DNA from 4 places in the uncultured Phyllobacterium sp. genome. Region 4 is predicted to be linked to each of the others. Evidence: riboswitches for the same ligand, from Rfam matches in the RefSeq annotation. Region 4 holds a riboswitch; each other region holds the start of a gene.
The links. A riboswitch is a leader RNA that binds a small molecule or an ion and turns the genes downstream of it on or off. The one in region 4 is predicted to bind cobalamin.

Region 1 (3,545 bases), on a different contig from region 4:
ACGGACATCGGGTGCGACAGGCTCATCATATTGGCAAGGCGCAGCGAAACCGCGCCATCGCCCTGCCGCCGTGCGGCGGCAAGGCTCGCCAGTTCCGTATCGGCGGCGGACAGGAACAGCACATCTCCCGGCGTCTGGCCGAGGTCGATGGCCTCGGTGCCTTCAGCGATGGTGCCTTTCTGGGCAAGCAGGAGATGCATTCAATATCCTATCGTCAGGCAGCGGCAGCGGCGGTTACCGCCGATGTGATGGCGTCATTGTCGATATCGTGCAGTCCGATGACGACGAGACGGGTCTGCCGTTCCTCGCCCGGGTTCCACGCGCGGTCGAAGTAATGCTCGATGCGCGTGCCGACGGCCTGCACCACCAGACGCATCGGCTTGCCGGGAACATCGGCAAAGCCTTTCAGGCGCAGGATGTCATGATCGGCAATCACGGCCTTCAGCTTCTCGACAAAGTTTTTGGGTTCGGCCACCGGACCAAGCCCGACAACAAAGCTCTCGAACTCGTCATGGTCGTGCTCTTCACCCGCTTCATGTTCCATTTCATGGTGCGACTTGCGGTTGGCGATGTCCTCTTCGGTGCCGACGCCGAGACCAAGCAGCAATTCATTGCTGAGCTTGCCGAAGCTTGCCGATACCATGTTGAGCGAGCGCGACGAGCGGCTCTGCACATCGCCGCGCACACCTTCCAGCTGCTTGTCGCTGATCAGGTCGCTCTTGTTCAGCACGATCAGGTCGGCGGCACGGATCTGATCCTCGAACAGTTCTTCAAGCGGGCTGTCATGGTCGAGCGATTCATCCTGAATCCGCTGAGCATCCACCTTGTCATGGTCGTCGGCAAACCGGCCTTCCGACACGGCGGAAGCGTCGATCACCGTGACAACACCATCAACCGTCACCTGCGTCTTGATTTCAGGCCAGTTGAATGCGGCAACCAGCGGCTGTGGCAGCGCGAGGCCTGACGTCTCAATGACGATATGGTCAAAACGGTCCGGACGGTCGAGCAGTTTGGTCATGGTCGGGATGAAATCGTCGGCCACGGTGCAGCAGATGCAGCCATTGTTCAGCTCGATCACATCCTCGTCGCGGCAGGCTTCGATGCCGCAGCCCTTGAGCAGGCCGCCATCGACGCCGAGATCACCGAATTCATTGATGATGAGTGCGATGCGCTTGCCATTGGCGTTTTCGAGCAGATTGCGGATCATCGTGGTTTTGCCCGAACCGAGAAAACCGGTGATGACCGTTGCTGGAATCTTCTGACCCTGCATATTCCTATCCCTTCATGGTGAGCGGCAGCCCGGCTGCCACGAAATAGACTGTTGCCGCGGCCTGCGCTACGGCCTGATGGAGACGTCCGGCATGGTCGCGAAAATCGCGCGCCATGCGGTTCTCCGGTACGATGCCGAGACCCACTTCGTTCGAAACCAGAACGATCGAGCCTTGAAGTTTCGGCAGCACTTGCACGAGCTGCCGTGTCTCGGCGGTGATATCGCGCTCGGCCATCATCAGATTGGTCAGCCAGAGCGTCAGGCAATCGACAAGGATCGCCTTTCCTTCGGCAGCAACCCCTTGCAGGGTATCCACCAGATCGAGCGGTTCTTCGATGGTGTGCCAGGATGAACCACGCTGCGCCTTGTGCAGGTCGATGCGGACTGACATTTCCTCATCCCAGGACCTGCCGGTTGCGACATAAACGGGTTCAAGGCCGGAAGCCATGATCAGGCCTTCGGCAAAACTGGACTTGCCCGAGCGGGCACCGCCGAGAATGAACGTCACGCCGTGATTCAGCTGGGGCATCGCCGTCACTGCAATCGCGATGATCCGTCAGGTACGATCAAGCGGAATGCGGGCGGGGAAACGAGCGCGTATACAATGCGAGCAGCCATAACAACCTCCGTGCTGGGCCTGAAGGGACACGACCCTTCGGTTCTTGGGCAGGATTGCCCCGAGCGTTTCCTGGGAAACGCTCTATGACTGGCAGGTCTCCTGGCTCGCGGGTCACAGGATGAATGCTGCCTTCCCGGTTTCCCAGTGGCTGCCTTCTGCATATGCGTCAGGCTTTGCATTGATCCTCGCCGCTCTACAGTCGCGGGGTCGGCTGCGGTGGGGTCGCCCTTGAGGGTACAACCGTCGCATTCCCTTTTGATCCCTTGGCCTTTGGCCAATATGGGAACCAATCATGGCTGGGACGTTATTCACCCCCCACGGGAAATGTCAATGGAATCCGCACGGTTTGCTCAGGGAGCGGCACATGCAAGCAGCGCATCCACATCCAGCACTGTTTCAAGCTCGGCGGCGATACTATCCAGCGCGGCGTCCACCCCGGCCTTGTAGTCGAATGTTTCAGCGGCAATGCCCATCGTGCCCAGAAGCGCGGCGCGAAACCGGTCCGCCCCGAAAAGCCCGTGCAGATAGGTGCCGAATACCTTGCCGTCCGCCGATATGGCACCGTCATTGACGCCGTTGATGCGCACCGCGGGGCGCGAACAGTCCGGGCCGGTCGTCCGGCCCAGATGAATCTCGTAGCCATCAAGCGGCAGATCGAACGGCAGCGATTGCGCCGCCACATTGCGCACGGTCTTTTCCGGCTCCATCACCGTATCGATATCGAGATGCCCGAGCCCTGCCGTCTCCGTCACGCTGCCCTCGATGCCGTCGGGATCGCGCACGGTCCGGCCGAGCATCTGGAAACCGCCGCATATGCCGATGATATGGCCGCCGCGCCGCCGGTGCAGGTCGAGATCCCTGTCCCAGCCGTTCTCGCGGAAGCGCAGGAGGTCGCCGATGGTGGATTTGGACCCGGGAATGATGACCAGTCCCGCATCGGCAGGCAGCCGCTCGCCGCTGCGCACCATCACCACATCCACCTGCGGTTCGGCCATCAGCGGGTCGAGATCGTCGAAATTGGCGATGCGGTCGAGCACCGGCACGGCGATCTTCAGCGCCCGGCCCTCGCCCTTCACCAGACGCTCCAGCACGACGGAATCCTCGGCCGGCAGCCGCGCCGCGTCCTTCAGCCATGGCACCACGCCGAAAGACGGCCAGCCGGTGAACTGCGTGATGGCTGTCAGGCCGTCATCGAACAGCGAGACGTCGCCGCGAAACTTGTTGATGATATAGCCGGCAATCATCTCCCGGTCTTCCCGCTGCAGGATCGCATGGGTGCCGACGAGCGAGGCGATCACCCCGCCGCGATCGATATCGCCGACCAGAACCACGGGAACATTGGCGCGGATGGCAAAGCCCATATTGGCGATATCGCCCGCCCGCAGGTTGATTTCGGCGGGAGACCCCGCCCCCTCGACGATGACCAGATCGGCGCCCTCACGGACAATGTCCCACGACGCCATGACCGCGTCGAGCAGCTGCGCCTTGAATGTCTGGTAATCGCGCCCCTTGGCCTGGCCCCAGACTTTGCCCTGCACGATGATCTGGCTGCCGGTCTCCGATTGCGGCTTCAGCAGCACCGGGTTCATGTGCACCGACGATGGCACGCCGCAGGCGACGGCCTGCAGCCACTGCGCCCGCCCGATCTCGCCGCCG
Region 2 (3,545 bases), on a different contig from region 4:
CGCCGGCCGCCGTGCGGGCCTGATCGAGCAGTTCAATGGAATCGATCGGGAGAATGCCTTTTGACCAGAGCGAACCGCTGAAGCTCGGATAGCTGCCACGTTCGCTGGCAAGGTCAACCGATGCCGAAATGGCATGATAGGAAATGGCTTCCATGCTGAGATCGGCGAAAGCCACGGCTTCGTTGGAGGCGTAGGGAATACGCAATGCCTGCAATGCATCCTGGAAACCCATCAAGCCGAGACCGACCGGACGGTGACGCAGGTTGGAATGGCGCGCTTCCGGGATCGTGTAGAAGTTGATGTCGATGACATTGTCGAGCATGCGCATGGCCGTTGCCACAGTGCGCGCCAGACGTTCAAGGTCGAGACCTTCGGCTGCAATGTGATTGGCAAGGTTGATCGAGCCGAGGTTGCACACCGCAACTTCATCCTTCGATGTGTTGAGGGTAATTTCCGTGCACAGGTTCGAGGAATGCACCACGCCGACATGGCCTTGGGGCGAGCGGATATTGCAGGGGTCCTTGAAGGTGACCCATGGGTGGCCCGTCTCGAACAGCATCGTCAAAATCCGGCGCCAGAGATCCAGTGCCCGCACGGTGCGGAAGACACGGATTTCGCCGCGTGCAGCCTTGGCTTCATAGGCCTCGTAGGCAGTTTTGAAGTCCGCGCCATAGAGATCATGCAGATCCGGCGTCTCGTCAGGTGAGAACAGGGTCCACGGCTCGTCCTTTTCCACGCGGCTCATGAACAGATCAGGCACCCAGTTGGCGGTGTTCATGTCGTGGGTGCGGCGGCGGTCGTCACCGGTATTCTTGCGCAGATCGAGAAACTCCTCGATGTCGACATGCCAGGTCTCGAGATAGGCGCAGACCGCGCCCTTGCGCTTGCCGCCCTGATTGACCGCGATGGCCGTATCGTTGGCCACTTTCAGGAACGGTACGACGCCCTGGCTTTCGCCGTTGGTTCCCTTGATATGGGCGCCAAGACCGCGCACGGGCGTCCAGTCATTGCCCAGGCCGCCGGAATATTTTGCGAGGAGCGCATTGTCCTTCACCGCCTTGAAGATGCCGTCGAGATCGTCGGCGACGGTGGTCAGGAAGCAGGAGGACAGCTGCGGACGCAGCGTGCCCGAATTGAACAGCGTCGGTGTGGATGCCATGAAGTCGAACGACGACAGCAGATCGTAGAATTCGATGGCGCGTGCTTCCCGGTCGATCTCGCGGGTGGCGAGGCCCATGGCAACGCGCATCAGGAAGGCCTGCGGCAACTCGAACCGGATACCGCGTGTCTGCTGGAGATAACGATCATACAGAGTCTGCAGGCCGAGATACTGGAACTGCAGGTCGCGTTCCGGCTTCAGGGCTGCTGATATTTTCCGCAGGTCGAAGCGGGCGAGTTCAGGGTCGAGCAGTTCCGCTTCAATGCCGGCCTTCACATAGGCGGGGGAATAATCGGCGTACCGCTCCGCCATTTCGTGCTGGGTCGCCTGTTCAGGCCGGCCGAAGACAAAGCTCAAGGCTTCGCGGCGCAGCTTGTCCAGAAGCAGACGGGCGGTGACAAAGGAATAGTTCGGTTCGGTTTCAACGAGTGTGCGTGCAGCCAGAATGGGCGCAAGCGACAGTTCGTCGAGGGTGATGCCGTCATAAAGATTACGCCGGGTTTCGCTGAGGATCGGCGCGGCGCTCGCCCCCTCAAGTCCTTCACAGGCTTCGTCGATGATGCGGGCAAGCCGCACCGCATCGAGAGGTGTCTTGGTTCCGTCGAGCAGGGTAACGCTCAGCGACGGGCCGGTTTCGGCCACCGGTTCCACCAGCTTCGCCCGTTCTCGCGCCCGTTCTTCCCGGTAGAGCACGTAAGCACGCGCAACCTTGTGGTTTTCGCTGCGCATGAGAGCAAGTTCGACCTGGTCCTGCACATCTTCAATGTGAAACAGACGGCCTTCGCTGCTGCGGCGCTTCAAGGTTGTCACGATCTCTGCAGTCAAGCCTTCGACGACATCGTGTACCCGGCGCGAACCGGCAGCGACATTGCCTTCAACGGCGAGGAAGGCTTTGGTCAGGGCAACAGTGATTTTCAGCGGGTCGAAGGGTGTGACCGAGCCATTGCGGCGAATGACGCGATAGCCGGGCTCGCTGGATGATGGCTGCAATTCGGCAGGACGAACCGGCGACTGACCGTCGGCGCGGGTGGCTTGAAGAGAAAGAGACATGTGCTTATACCCCAAATGTTGGGGGCAAAGGTCGAGCGCACGCGTGCAAGAATCCGGTCAGCTTGCGGCCGACCATTGCAAGCGACACACCGGGACACCCCGCCCGTGGACGTTCATCATGTCATGGCAGGTCTCCTGGCTCACAGGTCGGCGCTGGTGTCGGCCTTCCCGAAGCTGGGCTTCAGTGGCATTGTCGACAACAACTCGCTGTTTACAGTTGCGGGGGCAGCGCCGGCATCAATGTCCAGGACATTTCACCGGCTTCCCTCTTAGCTCCCGGTCTTGCGACTCGGAGAGAACCATAACATCTATATTTAGTATCAAATCGTCGTTTTTAGTCAATAGGTAGATGGATACGTCTTCGCGTACTCAGAGCACTGCGGATTGCGGCAAGACGAACGGCACGGATTTTCCAGGCAGACCGCCCACCTTGAGCGCACATTCATAGACGCGCAGGATGCGGTCATCCGTCAAGACCTCCGTGGGGGTGCCCACAGAATCGGCTCTCCCCCTGTGCATGACCACGACCCGGTCGGCAAACATGGAGGTGAGGTTGAGGTCATGCAGGATAGCGATGACCCCGCCACCGCGATCGGCAAAGTCGCGGGCAATCTGCATGATGATCAGCTGATGTTTGATATCGAGGCTCGACACAGGCTCATCCAGAAACAGGAAGCGCGGCTGGCCGTCGAGCACCGGCTGCCAGACCTGGCAGAGGACGCGCGCCAGTTGCACCCGCTGCTGCTCGCCGCCGGAGAGTTCCTGATAGAACCGCCCACCGAAACCCGCGAGGTCAACGCGCTCAAGCGCTTCATCGGGCAGTGTGTCCACGTTGTGGCGCGAAGCACCGGAGCGGCCGCTGGTCATGCCCAGCTTGACGATCTCACGCACGGTAAACGGGAAGGACAGCGAGGTGGATTGCGGCAGGATCGCCCGCATGGTTGCCATCTGCCAGAGCTTCAACCGGTTGATCGGCATGCTGTTGATGCTGATGACGCCCTCATGCGGCAGATCACCGGAGAGTGCGCGCATCAGGGTCGTTTTGCCTGACCCGTTGGGGCCGACGATAACTGTGAATGCGCCAGCCTGCGCATCAAAGGATACGTCCTCGACGATTCTGTTTCGGCCGAGGGATACGGAGACGTTGGAAACACGGATCATGGTCAGAGGTCCAGAATGCCGCGGCGGCGCAGCAATATCCACAGGAAGAACGGTGCGCCGACGGCTGCCGTGACGATGCCGATCGGCAGTTCCGATGGCGCAACAATCGTTCGGCTGACCGCATCGGCAATCAGCAGCAGGCTGGCACCCAGGAGTGCAGCCGCTGGCAGGAGAT
Region 3 (3,545 bases), on a different contig from region 4:
CGGTCCACACCTGCCCCATCTCGTGTTCCTTGATCAGGAACGACAGTTTCAGGTTGGGCATGCAGTTTGTCAGATATTCCAGTTCCCGGCGGAAAATGATGTCGCTGGGCCGGCGGGCGCAGGTGACGAAGCTGATATCGCTCTGCGGGGCGCAATCATGCATCCAGCGGGTCATCGACATCATCGGCGTGATGCCGGACCCGGCCGAGATGAACAGGTACTTTTCCCCCGGATGCCTGCGCATGGAGAAATCGCCGAGCGGACCGAAGGCCTTCAGCCGCATGCCGGGGGTCAGGTGATCCAGCATCCAGCGGGTGCCGATGCTGTTCTCCTGCGCCTTGACCGTCACCGCGATGGTGAAGGGCCGTGACGGGCTGGAGGAGAGCGTATAGGTGCGCAGGACGGCTTCGGGCTGCACCGGCAGCTCGAAGGTCATGAACTGGCCCGGCTCATAGCGGAACCAGTTCTGGTTGTCGGAACGGAATGTGAAGGTCTTCACATTCGGCGCTTCCTCGATGATCGACAAACACTCCAGCAGATGCAGCCGGTCATTCCATGGCTGCATCTGGTCGAGGTGCGGGTAAGACTGAGGAACGCCCATGTTCATTGTGTACCTATGCTACCTTGCTGAGCCGCGTATCGCCGCCGGAGAGACGCTCTTCCATGAACCTGCAATACCATTCGAGGAATTGCAGCACGCCGCCTTCATGCTCGGGCGAATAGGGGCCGGGCTCGTAGGCGGGCGAGCGGATGCCGAAGGCGTTTTCCTCGACGATCCGGCGGTCCTGGTCATTGGTCTCGAGCCAGACATGCGTCAGTTCCTCGATGGTGTAATCCACGCCCTCAACCGCATCCTTGTGCACCAGCCATTTGGTGGTGACCTGCGTTTCATCCGGGCCGAGCGGCAGCACGCGGAAGGAAATGGCATGGTCGCCGAGGATATGGTTCCAGGTGGTCGGGTAATGGAACAGCAGCAGCGAGCCGATCTGCTTCTCGTTGACACTGTCGCTGAGCTGCCGGCCGACGGCGCGGCGCCCGCTCATCGTATAGCTTTCCGCATCGCGCAGCAGCGGCACACGGGTGGCGCGGTACTGGCCGTCATCGGACATGCGGAAAATGCTGGGCAGGCCTGCCGCTTCGCAACGCTGCCAGTGGGCAGCAATTTCCGGATCGTCAGCGGCGCCCTGGACACCGCTCACGCTCGGCGCTTCCGGAAAGGTCTTGCACAGCTCGGGATGATTGGCCACGCAGTGATAGCACTCGCGGTTGTTTTCCCAGACCAGCTTCCAGTTGCCCTTTTCAACGATGGTGCTCTGATAGGCGACCTTGGTTTCGGTGAGGTGGTGCGGCGCGAGATAGGGCTCGATCAGTGCACGCGTCGCGCTGAAATCGACAGGATTCTGCGCCAGGCAGATGAAGATGTAACCGCCGACGCTTTCGCACTGCACCGGCTTCAGGCTGTGCTGGCTGGCGTCGAAATCATCGCCCATCTGGCGGGCGAACAGCAGGCGCCCGTCAAGCTCGTAGGTCCACTGGTGATAGGGGCAGACGAGCTTGGCCGACGTGCCGCGCTCGGCCGAGCAGACGCGCGAGCCGCGATGGCGGCAGGAATTGTGAAAGGCCCGGATCTGGCCCTGGCGGTCGCGCACGATGACCACGGGATAGTCGCCGACCTGCACCGTGAAGAAGTTGCCGGGCTTGGCGACTTCGCAATCATGGCCGATGAACAGCCAGTCGCGATAAAAGATGTTCTCCATATCGAGCCGGAAATAATCCGGATCGGAATAGAAAGACTGTTCAAGGCCGTAGCCGGGTTTCCGGTTTCTCAGGTTCCGGAGCAGTTCGTTGCGTATATCCATGTCGTGTCCTCGCCTCGATGTTGCGAAAGGACTGACTGGTGGTGACGGAGGAAGAACGCCTGCACGGCCAGCCACCGGCTGATGCCCGCACAGAATCATGCTCCTTGATCGCCCACCGCGATCAGTCGGTTTTCAGTACCGAGGCTGGTTTCCGGGCTCTGGAGTTGCCGTATCGGCTGTCACGACGCCTTCCCGGGGTTGTGACCCAGTGGCTGTTATGCCGTGTTTCACTCCACTACCGTTGCGGGGGCAGCGCCGGGTTTCCGACCGGCTTCCCAATTCTCCGCTTCCCTAGAAAAGCGGCACCTCAAGTGCCCCGATAAAAGCATCCGGCACCCAAAAAGAATAGGTGCGGAAACGACATCGCATTTACGTAAGACGACACGCCGGGCGCGTGTACACTATGTCGCAGATTGGCGATCAAACGGCCTCTGGTTCAATCCAGAACCACCAGTTCCTCGAAATGATTCATATCGACAAAACTGCAGAATGCGGGCGGATTCAACGCAATCACCGGCGATTCACGCCGGATGAATGCTAGGCAATCATCCAGAAGTTCCTGCCAGGCCCTGAGCCTTTCATCCGGGAACCGCGCGATCGGATAGGCCAGCGTGATGTGGAAGACATAGGTGTCGTGATCAGGATGCCGGTAACCGAACGGCACGGCCAGTTCGTCGCGCCAGGCGCGCATGATGCGCTCGTCATATTCGCTCGCACCCGCCACTGTCAGGCCTGCGGGCGTGACATCGATCACCTCGACGTTGAACGGCCCGCATCCCTCGAAATCCCGCAGGCGATCCACATAAAGCCGCGTCATGTCGTTGATGCTTGTCTCCAGCGGAACATCATCCGGCCAATAGAACGGGCGGCGGCGATATTCGATAATGCCCTGAAACAGCGTCATGTGCAGGCTGGAGACGGGGGTAAAGGCCAGCTGCCCTGCATCGGGCATCGCCAGCATCCGGTCGCGCACGGCAATGACCGAGGCTTCCGACTCGGACCCCTTCACCAGATGGCAGACCACCGTATTGCCGGGTTCCGGCTGAAAGACGCCCGCGCTGTTGTAGCGCCGGCCGAGATGCACCGGCGGTTCCGGGTGCAGGCTGGCGGCAAAGCGGGCAAGCGAAGGCTTGATCAGGTCGAGCATGGGAACCCCGTGACGAAAGAAGACGATGCAATCGCCATAGGACAGCTCTTTGTCAGACTGATGAAGCCCCGCCCCTTTTCTATGGCCGGTGGAGATATTCCTCGATCGACGCCTGTTTCATTTCAATCGAGAAACCCGGCAGCGACGGCGGCATATAGGCGGCATCCCGGATCTGGCAGGGATCGACAAAATGCTCATGCAGGTGGTCGACATATTCGATCACCCGGCCCTCCTTCGTGCCCGACACGGCGATATAGTCGATCATCGACAGATGCTGCACATATTCGCACAGGCCGACACCGCCCGCATGCGGCCAGACCGGCAGGCCGTATTTCGCCGCGATCAGCAGCACGGCCAGCACTTCATTGAGGCCGCCCATCCGGCACGAATCGATCTGCACCACATCGATGGCGCCTTCGGCGATGAACTGCTTGAACATGATACGGTTCTGGCACATCTCGCCGGTCGCGACCTTCACCGGCTTGATTGCCTGCCGAATCTTGCGGTGGCCAGCCACGTCATCCGGGCTGGTCGGCTCC
Region 4 (3,545 bases):
ATACCACTTGCCCTGCCCGTAATGCAGAAAACCACCCGGCGCAAAACGCTCGCGCAGCCGCCGGATCAGCTTGTCGGCCTTTTCGCGCTTGGTCGGCCCGACCGCATCGGTGTTCCATTCGCCTGATTCGAAATCATCGATGGACACGAATGTGGGCTCGCCGCCCATGGTCAGGCGCACATCCCTCTCGTTCAGGATCGCGTCCACCTTTTCGCCGAGCGCATCGAGCGCATTCCAGGATTCGTCGGAAAACGGCTTGGTGATGCGCGGGTGTTCGGATACGCGCGTCACGCGCATATCGAAACCGAATTCCACATTGGCGAATTCCGCCATGCCGGAAATCGGTGCGGCATTGCGGTAATGCGGGGTGGCGGCAAGCGGTACGTGGCTTTCGCCGGTCAGAAGCCCGGAGGTGGGGTCGAGGCCGATCCAGCCCGCCCCCGGCAGATAGACTTCGCACCAGGCATGCAGATCGGTGAAATCCTTGTCCGTTCCGGCGGGACCATCGATGGCGACAAGATCAGGCTTCAGCTGAATGAGATAGCCGGAGACGAACCGTGCGGCAAAACCGAGATTGCGCAACACCTGTACCAGCAGCCAGCTTGAATCCCGGCATGATCCCGAGCGCAGGTTCAAAGTTGCGTCCGGCTCCTGAACCCCGGTTTCCATGCGGATGACATAGCCGATCTCGCGCTGGATACGCGCGTTGAGATCGACGACGAAATTCACCGTGTTCGTCGGGCTGCGATCGATGGTTGCAAGGAAAGCCGAAACCAGCGGTCCGGCCGGTTCCGGTTTCATATAGATCGACAGGTCGTCGCTGATCTCTTCGGGATAGCTGAACGGCCAGGTTTCGGCGACCGGTTCGACGAAGAAATCGAACGGATTGTAGACGGTCATATCAGCGACGAGATCGACCTCGATCTTCAGCTCCGTCACCGGTTCGGGAAAGACGAAGCGGGCGAGGAAATTACCGTAGGGATCCTGCTGCAGGTTGACGAAATGATTGGCCGGACTGACTTTCAGGGAATGGCTGAGAACTTTTGTCCGGGAATGGGGTGCCGGCTGGAGCCGGATGATCTGCGGCCCGAGCATGATGGGCCGGTCATACCGGTAATGCGTCAGATGATAGACTGCTGCGTGAATTGCCATATCGCCTCAAAAGTCTGATTCAAAAAAAACCGCGGTTCCACAAATGCTCCCCGCACTCTAACGAGTTACCGGCCAATTGAAATCTTTCATTTGCCAAAAATTTTGGCAGCAGCAAAAATTGCCGCATAAACGTGCTTGCAACTGCGCGGCTGGCCGCATAGCATCCGCACCGATGGTTTCTTCCGCACGACAACGCGGGAGATGAAAAGGGAACACGGTGAGGCGTACCCAAAAGGGACCGAGACCGTGGCTGCCCCCGCAACTGTAAGCGGTGAGCGATGCCTGACATGCCACTGACCGGAAGGTCGGGAAGGCAAGGCGAAGCTGAGACCCGCGAGCCAGGAGACCTGCCATCTCATCTACAATTCGAACCGGACGGGGTGTGCCGGGAGCGATGCGATGTCCTCTCCCGCATTGTCGCGATGGTGCATTGGCCGCGTTCCCCTAACCTTTGTCCACAAGGCAAGGCACCGGCATGACCACGCCAATACCCGACCACCAGATTATCGTCTGCACCCCGTGCAAGACCGCCGGCGGCCTGCCGCGGCCGGGACAGCCATGACACATCGGGTATTGACCAATGTTATAACGTTACTATACGAGAGCGAAGCGTCCGCGATGACGCGACGACGTTTACCGGTTGGGATTTGACACCATGTGCCTTGCCTGCAGTCACGGATATCCGCCCATGAGCCATGTCGCCCTGCGTGCCGACGAGGTGACGTTCCGCACAGCCGGCCAGACGCTGGTGGATGAGGTATCGCTCGACATCGTGCGCGGCGCGCGTCTTGCCATTATCGGGCCGAATGGCGCCGGGAAATCCACACTTTTGCGCATGCTGGCCGGGCTGTTGCGCCCCTCCTCCGGCAGCATCCATCTCGACGGTACGGCAATAGACCGGCTGCCGCCGAAGGAACGGGCCAGGAGATTTGCCTTCGTCGGCCAGACCGACATGCCGGACCCGCAATTGCTGGTGGACGATTATGTATCCCTTGGCCGCATTCCGCACACCGGCACCCTGACCAAGGTGAAAGACCGGGATATCGTGGCGGAAGCCCTGCTCCGCGCCGGGATCGCCGCGTTTTCGCGCCGTCCCATCGGCTCGCTCTCCGGCGGCGAAAGGCAGCGCGTGCAGCTGGCGCGCGCCATCGCCCAGCAGCCTGACATCCTGTTTCTCGACGAACCCACCAATCACCTCGACCCGAAGGCGCGCAGCGAATTGCTGGCGCTGGTCGCCGGTCTCGACGTGACGACCATCGCGGTGCTGCACGACCTGCCGCTGGTGGCGCCGTTTGCCACCCACGTCGCCGTCATGCATGCCGCCCAGCTCGTCGCCGCCGGCACACCCGACGAAACGCTGACGCCGCGCATCGTCAGCGATGTCTTCGATCTCGATGTCCTGCGCCTGCGCCATCCCTCGCAGGATCGCGATCTCATGGTGTTCGAAGCACCCGGACCAACCACAAAACAAACTGCTCAGCTACGGAGAATTTGATGAAAAGAATGCTGCTCGCCCTCGCCTTGTCGGCGCTGTCCGCCCCCACATGGGCGTTTCCCGTGACGGTCGACAGTTGCGGCAAGCCCGTCACCTTCGAGGCCGCGCCCAAGCGTGCGGTCATCCAGGACATCAACATGAGCGAAATGGCCTTCGCCCTGCACCTGCAATCCTCGATGGTCGGGGTTTCGGGCATTACCGGCTGGTACAAGCTGGACGACGCGTTCAAGAAGCAGCTGGGCGCCATTCCCGAGCTTGCGCCAAAATATCCGACCCTTGAAAATCTCATTGCTGCGGAACCGGATTTCTTCTTCGCTGGCTGGAATTACGGCATGAAGCCGGGCGGTGAGGTCACCCCCGACACGCTGGCGCCGCACGGCATCAAGACGCTTGAACTGACCGAAAGCTGCATCCATCTCGACAAGTCCCGGCCCGCCGCCACCATGGACCTGCTCTATGGCGACATGGAAAAGCTCGGCAAGATTTTCGATAGGGAAGACGAGGCAAATAAACTCGTCAGCGGCTGGAAGACAGAACTTGCCGCGATCAAGACAAAGATCGGCGACAAGAGCGGCACCCGCGTCTTCCTCTACGATTCCGGCGAGGACAAGCCGTTCACAGCGGGCAAGTTCGCCATTCCCACGGCGATGATCAGCGAAGCCGGCGGCACCAATATCATGGCCGATCTCGACACCAGCTGGGGCACCACCTCGTGGGAAACCGTGGCGACGCGCAATCCGGAATTCCTCGTTCTCCTCGATTATCAGGATGATGCGGGTTACCAGAAGCTGCTCGACTTCCTCAAATCGCATCCGGCGATGAAGGAAACCGACGCCGTCAAGAACAACCGCTTCGTCGCCCTGCGCTATGCGGAACTGACGCCCGGACCGGCCAATAT

Region 1: another riboswitch for cobalamin. It lies ahead of cobU (bifunctional adenosylcobinamide kinase/adenosylcobinamide-phosphate guanylyltransferase); the one in region 4 lies ahead of RDL77_RS11160 (ABC transporter ATP-binding protein).
Region 2: another riboswitch for cobalamin. It lies ahead of RDL77_RS06005 (ribonucleoside-diphosphate reductase subunit alpha); the one in region 4 lies ahead of RDL77_RS11160 (ABC transporter ATP-binding protein).
Region 3: another riboswitch for cobalamin. It lies ahead of RDL77_RS14465 (aromatic ring-hydroxylating dioxygenase subunit alpha); the one in region 4 lies ahead of RDL77_RS11160 (ABC transporter ATP-binding protein).

The regions. Positions count from the first base shown of each region.
Region 1 covers NZ_CABSQF010000060.1:10,094-13,638, forward strand. The annotation lists gene cobN (cobaltochelatase subunit CobN) at 1-200, opposite strand, end outside; gene cobW (cobalamin biosynthesis protein CobW) at 215-1,270, opposite strand; gene cobU (bifunctional adenosylcobinamide kinase/adenosylcobinamide-phosphate guanylyltransferase) at 1,275-1,799, opposite strand; cobalamin riboswitch at 1,961-2,195, opposite strand; gene RDL77_RS22690 (cobyric acid synthase) at 2,240-3,545, opposite strand, start outside.
Region 2 covers NZ_CABSQF010000006.1:132,252-135,796, reverse strand. The annotation lists gene RDL77_RS06005 (ribonucleoside-diphosphate reductase subunit alpha) at 1-2,209, opposite strand, end outside; cobalamin riboswitch at 2,317-2,528, opposite strand; gene RDL77_RS06000 (heme ABC transporter ATP-binding protein) at 2,579-3,370, opposite strand; gene RDL77_RS05995 (iron ABC transporter permease) at 3,373-3,545, opposite strand, start outside.
Region 3 covers NZ_CABSQF010000022.1:3,323-6,867, reverse strand. The annotation lists gene RDL77_RS14470 (hybrid-cluster NAD(P)-dependent oxidoreductase) at 1-607, opposite strand, end outside; gene RDL77_RS14465 (aromatic ring-hydroxylating dioxygenase subunit alpha) at 615-1,859, opposite strand; cobalamin riboswitch at 1,984-2,184, opposite strand; gene RDL77_RS14460 (DUF1868 domain-containing protein) at 2,296-3,006, opposite strand; gene RDL77_RS14455 (L-fuconate dehydratase) at 3,086-3,545, opposite strand, start outside.
Region 4 covers NZ_CABSQF010000015.1:18,748-22,292, reverse strand. The annotation lists gene RDL77_RS11165 (DUF2126 domain-containing protein) at 1-1,152, opposite strand, end outside; cobalamin riboswitch at 1,309-1,522, shown strand; gene RDL77_RS11160 (ABC transporter ATP-binding protein) at 1,841-2,647, shown strand; gene RDL77_RS11155 (ABC transporter substrate-binding protein) at 2,647-3,545, shown strand, end outside.